Regions from separate parts of the Pseudidiomarina tainanensis genome, predicted to be linked through region 2. Evidence: predicted binding sites of a transcription regulator. Region 2 holds the regulator's gene; the other holds the start of a gene.
What was found. Region 2 encodes LexA, which represses DNA repair genes until DNA is damaged. Its sites were predicted from a motif close to TACTGTATNNNNATACAGTA; they were not measured.
Positions count from the first base shown of each region.

Region 1 (4,432 bases), 280 kb from region 2:
GCCTTGCCGATTGCGCACTAACACAATGAGCGTGCCAACATTTTCGAGTTGAAACTCACTACCGATAATTAAGCGCAACGGCTGCTCGCGAGCAGCTACGTAGGCTCGTACAACACCGGCAACCGAGCACTCGTCAGTGATCGCTAAGGCTTGATAACCACAGCTCACCGCACGCTGAACTAATTCGTGTGGATGCGAGCCGCCACGCAAAAAACTAAAATTGGTTAAGCAATGTAGAGCGGCAGGGCGCTTAACTGAACCAGCCATGCAGAAACCACCCTTTGTCACATTGATAAATCCAGCCTTGTCGCTGCCATTGGTCCAGTGCAATGTAGTAATCGCGGGCAATGGTATCAGCATTCCACCAACCGCTAACAATTCGCTCGGGGCCCCATTGCAGTTGCCATTGCTGCCTTTCTGTCGGTTCTGCTTGCGGCAATAACCAAGCAGGGCGCGGTAGTAATAATCCGCTACTGGTTGAGTCGCTTTGCCACGGCTTCAGCGTGCCCTGATATTCGGGACGCCAATCATCATGCACGTGCAAGCTTTGCACTTTTGATTCGCCTAAACGCGCCTGCAAACGGCTCACTAAAGCATTTAATGAATCTGTTTGAGCCTGCGGTGCTGAAAACATGGCCTGTTCTTTTGCTTGTCGTGACTCCGGTCTTTGCACCCGCACACTTAAAGCCAATACCGGTTGTTTTAATTTTTGTCGCTCTAAATGTAACTGGCTTAAACTCAATAAATCACGCTGTTGCCAGACGGCATGGGCAAATTGAATGGGCACTTGCGTTGCAGGCCCAGTGCGGTGATGAGCTCGAATCAATAACGCTCGCGTACTCCATTGATGAATTTCTAAGAAGCTTTCAACCTGTTGCAATAACCGCTTTAATGGAAACAATAACTGCGGCCAACTGTGCACCTCGGCATTTAACTCCACCTGCTCATCAAACCGATGAGGCGGGTGATAAAAGCTTTGAGGTGCTGAAAAATCACCATTTAGTTCGGCTACATAGGTTGTGATTGCGCGACCGAAGCGCGCGCCTAACTCTGCCGCCGGCAGTTGCAGTACAGCACCGAGCGTTAACAGCCCTACGTTACGGAGCTTTTCAATTTGAGGCTCTGGTAAGCCGCTATATTCAATGGGGAGCTCAGCAATCGCAGCTTTAACATCTGCCGGTTCAGTACTCAGTACGCTATGCCCCGAAGCCGCCAGCAACTTCGCTGACAATGGGCTATAACCACTACTTAAAATATAACGCAACGGCCACTGTTGCAGACGCGCTTGCATGCGCTTAACCACGCCGGCAAAGCCTTGGTGCAAGCGCAGCAAGCTTTGCACCTCAAATAATAACCCTTGCGGCGGCTGTAATACGATTTGCGCCATGTCTTGATAGAGCACCTGAGCGAGTTGCGTGAGCATGGCGCTTTCTTTGGTTGCATCGTAGTCATGCAGTTTTAGTTGTGGCACTAATGTACTGGCCAACACTTCTGCCATATCAACCTGAACACCTTGCTGCAGGGCGGCATTATTGGCTTGCACCACAGTGCGCCGAGCAGCGTGACTCTGAGTCAATGCTTGTGGCATCGTACTCAATTCAGGTGGTTGTAATGCCAACTGATAATCGAGCAACAAGTGCGGAAAGTGTAGATACAACCAGGCATTCATAAAGCACGGCGTCGCCTCGGTAAGCGGGCATCCACCCCACAAGGGAAAGGCGGTAACGGCCAACCAAAGCGACGCTTGAGTATGCGCACCGCCAAACTGTCGCTACGCTCAAGCTGTAAGCGGGTCACATAGGCTCGGGCTTCTTCTTGCTGTTGCCATGGTGTTATCACAAAAGCTAATTTTTGCTTAGTTTCTGCTGCTTGCTGCAAGCGCCGGACCGCTGTTGCACTAAGCCCGGCATGCCACATCAAGACAATGTTTACCGCATCGCTGTGTAACGCTTGCTCCGCCGTCCACAATGCTAGTTTGTCATCGGCTTCATGAACAACGACGTGCCGCGATAACGTTAGCTTTTGATAACAAAGTCCCGGAGCGTAAGGCTGTACCGGCGGATTCACCCAAAGCGCTGTTGTTGTCGCTTGGCTCAGTACTGGCAACAGTAGCGCCAACTCACCAATAAACGGCTGTCGTACCTGTAGCTCATTCACACTACCTCGCAACCAACCGCCACCTAAACGTGTATCAAGCTCAGCCCAACCACTGCTTAAGAACTGTTGTTCTGCTTTATTTGCGGGTACTTCTTGGCCTTGCCATAGCCAGCCTTTTTGCACTAATGCTTCAACTTGTGCGGGATACGCCATCGCTCACCTCGGCAAAACAATTACTGTATAAATATACAGTATACTGTAGAGGCTTTTTTAGATGCTGGCAAGTATTTCGCAAATGCGTATCATAGGCGGATAACTATCACCATAAGTACAATCTGGCGTAAACATGCTGACAACGTTGCTAATTCCGTTTCGATTATTAATTAATTTTACTTTTGCTCTGGTTTCCACTGCGGTGATTGGCGCCATGGTGATTGTTGTCGGGCTACCCAAACTACTATTGCCGATTCCGGCAGTACAGCGCCTGTTATCAACTTGGGCTAATGCAGTGTTTCGTCTCTGGGGTTATGCGATGTCTGCATTATTTCGGCTGACCCAACCCATGCGCTGGCATATTGACGGTGACAGTGAACTCCATCGTGATCGTTGGTATATGATCATGGCGAACCACCGTAGCTGGGTCGATATTCTAGTACTCATGCACTTAGCTTGTCGCAACATGCCCATGCCTCGGTTTTTCCTCAAGCAACAATTAATTTGGATTCCGATTGTTGGTCTTGGTTGCTGGACTTTAGATATGCCGTTTATGAAGCGCTACTCACGCGAACAAATTGCCAAGAATCCGAAGTTACAAGGCAAGGATATTGAAACCACGCGCAAGAAGTGTCAGAAATTTCGTCACATTCCAACCACAGTCATTAACTTTTGCGAAGGCACACGCTTTACGCCGGAAAAACATGCGAAACGCCAAAGTTCATTCCAACACTTATTACCGCCCAAAGCCGGCGGCACAGCGTTCGCATTGCAGATAATGGGCAATCAGTTTGATGCTATTTTAGATATCACGATTGTGTACCCTGACGATAAGAAGCCAGCGGTGTGGCAACTATTGAGCGGTCAATTACGCGATGTGTACGTGAATGTCGAGACGTTGCCGGTCACTGAAGATTTAATTGGTGATTATTTTGCGGATGAAGCGTTCAAAACACACTTTCAAGATTGGATGAATCAGCGTTGGCTGCGCAAAGATGAAATTATTAACCGCGTACGAGCGGACTTTTTCAACTAAGCACAGCCACACAACGATGACTTCTCGCGTTATTTCTCGAGTAAGTAACCAGCCGCTTTGACGAAATCAGCCATAAAATCTTGGCTGTCACGGAAGCCTTCGGTTTTCAGGCGATATTTACCATTGATGATAAATGTTGGCGTTGCATTGACGTTATAGGCGCGCATATCGCGGTCCATATCGTTCACTTGCTTTTCAACCAATGGGTGCTTCATTGCTTTTTCAAATTTGTCTTTGCTAACACCATTCACATGGAAAATAGCTTGTAGCTGTTCTTCTGTGGTGATTTGCTGTTTTTGCGCGTGAATACGCTCATAAAACGCTTTGCTAATCTCTTCTTCTTTCTTAAATAATTTAGCGGCAGCAAAACCTCGCGCCATGAGCTCAAGCGTTGGATGAGAAACAATGTGCGACTTCTCAAAAGCTTGTGGATAAGCCTCTTTCATCGCTGCTGCAATCGGCTCAAAACGATAACAGTGAATGCAGTAAAACGAGAAGAATTCTTTAATCTCAGGCTTCGCTGTACCTTGCTCAGCAATCACCTCATAGTGAACGTCTTCTTTAAATTCTTGCGCACTCAGTGGCAACATCATTAAAGCAACAACAACTAACAACAACTTCTTCATGGTTAAAAGGTCCTACAGTTTGTTTGTTACAAATAAGATTAATACTGCGGTTGCAATTGAATCGGGGGTTCTTGCAACGCTGCAAATTGTTCTTTCAGTGTCAGCACCTGCTGTTCCCAATACCGCTGCTCAGCAAACCATGGGAATGCCCGTTGAAATGCACTATCACCCCAACGGCGGGCCAACCACGCCATGTAGTGTATGATTCGAAAACTGCGCAAGGGTTCAATTAATTGCGTTTCTTTATTATCGAAATCGCAGAACTCTTGGTAGCCCTCCAGCAACACATCAAGCTGCAATGTCCGCTCGGCTCTATCATCACCCGCTAGCATCATCCATAAATCTTGAATGGCCGGGCCGGTGCGTGCATCGTCGAAATCCACGAACATGAGCTGCTCATCACGCAACAACATATTGCCCAAATGACAGTCGCCATGCAAACGTTGTTGCGTAAAGGCGT
Region 1 covers NZ_FOYU01000003.1:332,579-337,010, reverse strand. The annotation lists gene BM292_RS10260 (error-prone DNA polymerase) at 1-267, opposite strand, end outside; gene BM292_RS10255 (Y-family DNA polymerase) at 251-1,669, opposite strand; gene imuA (translesion DNA synthesis-associated protein ImuA) at 1,666-2,310, opposite strand; gene BM292_RS10245 (1-acylglycerol-3-phosphate O-acyltransferase, YihG family) at 2,444-3,346, shown strand; gene BM292_RS10240 (thiol:disulfide interchange protein DsbA/DsbL) at 3,376-3,972, opposite strand; gene BM292_RS10235 (serine/threonine protein kinase) at 4,011-4,432, opposite strand, start outside.
Region 1: the regulator LexA is predicted to act here: its motif matches at 2,332-2,351, upstream of imuA (translesion DNA synthesis-associated protein ImuA).

Region 2 (4,432 bases):
CTCGCCAGCAACTGTGCTCATATCGGGTCTCCCCTACTTATTCAAATATTCATTAACGTCAGCGGCCTGAATCAGGTCGCCAGTATTATTACCCCAAGCATTACGCTCATAGGTGATAACGGCCGCAAGTTCACGCAAGCTTAACTGATTACCAAAGGCCTGCATGGCTGTGCCAGCTTTACCATTGACGACGATGTTGATGTGACCAGGTTTGTCGTTCATCACCATCGCAGTGCCTTTCAAGCTCGGGAATACGCCAGGAATGCCTTCACCGTTAGGCTGGTGACATGCCGCGCAGCTACCAAGATAGACGCGCTCACCCAATTCCATAAGCTCGTCTTTGCTCATCGACATTGAAAGTAAACGTTGCTCTTCTTCTTTGGCGGCTTTAGCGATGGCTTCTTGTTCGCTGATCCAAGCCTCGAATTCAGCAGGCTCTTTGGCGATAACGACAACTGGCATAAAGCCATGGTCTTTACCACACAGTTCAGCACACTGGCCGCGATAGATGCCGGGTTCGTCGATTTTCGTCCAAGCCTCGTTGATAAAGCCTGGGTTCGCGTCTTTCTTCACCGCAAAATCAGGAACCCACCAGGAGTGGATAACGTCGTCTGAAGTGACTAAGAAGCGAACTTTTGTATCGGTTGGTAGAACCAATGGACGGTCAACTTCCAACAGATAGTTTTCGCCTTTCTCTAGACGGTTGTTGATTTGATCTTGGCGGGTTGCAAGTAAACTAAAATATTCAACATCACGGTCGAAATATTTGTAGTGCCATTTCCACTGTGAGCCGGTTACGAGAACAGTCACCTCAGCTTCAGACGCGTCTTCCATCGCAAACAGTGTCTTGGTAGCTGGAATGGCCATACCGACCAGAATCAAAAATGGAATAACGGTCCACAGAATTTCTACTTTAACGTTCTCATGAAACGTAGCAGGTTTGTGGCCTTTCGATTTGCGGTGCAAAATCATTGAAACAAACATTGCGCCGAAAACGATGACACCTATCACACAGCAAATATAAAAAATTGTCATGTGTAGGTCGTACACGCGTTGACTGATCTCGGTAACCCCTTGAGTCAGGTTCAACTGCGATTGCGCACTAGCAGCAAGTGGAATACTTGCTAATAGCGCAGTGATGAGTCTAGTACTCACGCGACATCTCCTCTCATTCTTCCGACGTGGTTTTCCCACGAATACACCGAAGTGCGAGCCTGAAGAACAACGAGGTGAGTAGAAAAAGGAACAGCATTTCAAAAGAAAATCGCTTTCCCCACTAACCCTTTGTTGTTATGTATCAAAGTTTATTATTGTTTATTGTGTTAGCAGTTAATGCACATTCAAAATACCATTTTCTGGTGAAAAAGAAACCGCCATTTCGAATAATTTTTACATTCAAGTATAAAAAAAGGGCTGCACTGCAGCCCTCAACTGACAACCTTCACAAGCAGGATTAGTGGAGTGGGGGAAGTGAAGGTAAATCGTTAAAGACAAAACTGTGTGTATGGCTGACTTTACTCGCCATTTTTAGACGCTGTTGCATGCGTGGTGACATTTCACCTAACCAGCTCAATACCAAGCTGCTGGTACCCGCTAGTAACGCCTGTTCAGTTGCCCATTCACGTTCATCTTGATTGCGACCGTGAACCCAGCGAATCCGAGTGCGGCTAATACCTGCTGCCACGAGTTGCTCAATCACTTCACGACGTGCGCCGATAACGGTCACCCATTGATGAGTGCGAAGCGATAAAGCATGCAAACGCGGTAACACACTTTCCAAATCAGTTTGACTGGCAGAAAGCTCTGGTGCACCCGACCAAATATCGAATGCTGATTCATTAAATTGATTGCCAAATTGATTTCTCATAACCATGCTCCGTTACGGATCACACCAACAGCTAACCCTTCTATGGTGAAGTACTGGTGAGTGAGATCGACTTGAATAGGTGAAAACTCGTCATTCTCTGGGTGCAACAGAATCATGTTGCCGCGACGCTCAAAGCGTTTCACAGTGACGTCGTCTTCAACGCGAGCCACAACAATCTGTCCGTTGCGTGCTTCATGTGTTTTGTGAACAGCAAGCAAATCGCCGTCCAAAATACCGATATCTTTCATGCTCATACCGTTAACGCGCAGTAAGAAGTCGGCGTGCGGTTTGAACAGGTTTTGGTCAACCTGATAGTGGCTCTCAATGTGCTCTTGCGCCAAAATGGGTTCGCCAGCAGCGACCTGACCTATAAGAGGTAGTCCTTCAGGTACATCTTCGTCCTCGACACCGATGAGACGAATGCCGCGTGACATACCCGGCATCATTTCAATCACACCTTTCTTCGCAAGCGCTTTCAGATGTTCTTCAGCAGCATTCGCTGATTTGAAACCAAGGAGCTGCGCAATTTCAGCGCGTGTTGGTGGCATTCCTGTCGCATCAATATTGTCTTTGATGAGACTCAGAATCTGCTGCTGTCGTGGCGTTAATGGTCGCATGTGAATACCTGTTTATCTATACAGTGATACTGTGAGTATATACAGGTGTTTTCGTTTCGCAACTTTTTTGTGCAAAATTTTTTCATTCAGACAAATTCAAGCAACAGTGGTATGCTTTATACGTTTGTATTTTGTGGGGATATTGCATGAGTCTGAAAGGCTTTTGGCGCGGCATAATGTATTGGCCAGTACGCTGGTTAACGCGCTTTGAAACAATTCTTGATGACGCGACAGCGCAGATTGTTGGCGACAATAATGTGGTCTATGTCATGCGCTCAACGTCGAACACCGACATGTTGGTGGCACAGCGTGCGTTGAAGCAGGCAGGCTTACCTGATCCAACCGAAGACTTGCTGATTAATGGTCAGCAGTTGGCTCGGGTCATGTTTTTGGATCAAACCGACCATGGTTCGGCCGAAAAAGCGATTGAGGATTTTGAAAAGTTAATTGCAGCCCATCAGCAAGATCAGCAACTGAACGTGAAAGTGGTTCCAATCGGGTTATTTTGGGGGCGCAAACCTGGCCAAGAAGCGCGCCAAGGTCATACTATGGTCGCCGATATTGATAACCCGGGTCACTGGCGTAAATTTTGGCTGACGATGTTTTCAGGTCGCCATATTTTAATTCGCGCGAGTTCACCAGTGCAGTTACGTGACATGGCAGAACAGCACGGGTCTACGCAACGCTTAGCGCATAAACTGGCGCGCGTGGCGCGTGTTCATTTTGTGCGCCTTCGCCATGCAGTAGCCGGACCGAAAATGACTGAACGAGCAGTAGTTATACAAGATTTGTTGGATACACCTGCGCTTCAGCAAGCTATTGCAGATGAAGCTCGCAGTAAAAAGATCTCTGTACCGCAAGCGCGAAAAACTGCGGAAAAATACCTTCATGAGATTGCTGCAAGTTACAGTGACACCTTAGTCCGCTTGCTTGACCGTTTCATGACTTGGTGCTGGAGCCGGATTTATAACGGCATCCACATTGAGGGCGGCGAACGTATTCGTGAGCTTGCAGAAGCGGGGCACGAAATTGTGTATGTGCCATGCCATCGTTCGCACATGGATTACTTATTATTAAGTTATGTGATTTATAAAGAAGGCTTGGTTCCACCGCACATCGCGGCTGGCGTGAACCTGGATTTCTTCCCAGCTGGCCCGTTGTTCCGTCGTGGCGGTGCATTCTTTATCCGCCGCAGCTTCCGCGGTAACAAACTTTATTCGACGGTATTCCGTGAGTATTTAAACCGCTTATTTCAAAAAGGGTACCCGGTTGAATATTTCACTGAGGGTGGACGCAGTCGTACCGGACGTTTATTACCGCCGAAAACGGGTATGGTCGCGATGACGGTGCAAGGAATGCTACGCGGTCAACAACGCCCGATGTCGCTCGTTCCAGTTTACTTAGGCTACGAGCATGTGATGGAAGTTGGCACCTACCTCAAAGAATTAAAAGGTAAATCGAAAGAGAAAGAATCGGTGTGGCAGGTGCTGAGCAGTTTGCGGCACTTGCGTAATTTCGGACAAGGCTATGTAAGCTTCGGCGAACCGATTAATCTTGGTGAAGCGCTTGAAAAGCTACAACCGAATTGGCGTGATTCAATCACCACCGGGGCTGAAGAGCCGGAGCGTCCGAAATGGTTGACCCCGACGGTTAATTTACTTGCAGACCAGATCATGTGCAGAATAAACAATGCCGCTGCGTTTAACAGTGTGAACTTATGTGCGCTGGCCATTCTGAGCTCGGAGCACCATGCGCTGACTCGTGAGGAGCTGGTGAGTCAGCTCAACCTGTACACACGCATTATGCGTGAAGTGCCCTACAGTAAAGATGCCTATGTGCCGGAAGAAGACGGTGAACAGCTGTGGCAACTGGCGAAGAAGCATGACAAGTTTATTGTTGAAGCGGATGGTATCGGCGAGTTGATTCGTCTCGATGGCTCCACTGCCAT
Region 2 covers NZ_FOYU01000003.1:49,233-53,664, reverse strand. The annotation lists gene ctaD (cytochrome c oxidase subunit I) at 1-21, opposite strand, end outside; gene coxB (cytochrome c oxidase subunit II) at 34-1,155, opposite strand; gene BM292_RS08795 (ImuA family protein) at 1,454-1,867, opposite strand; gene lexA (transcriptional repressor LexA) at 1,864-2,484, opposite strand; gene plsB (glycerol-3-phosphate 1-O-acyltransferase PlsB) at 2,631-4,432, shown strand, end outside.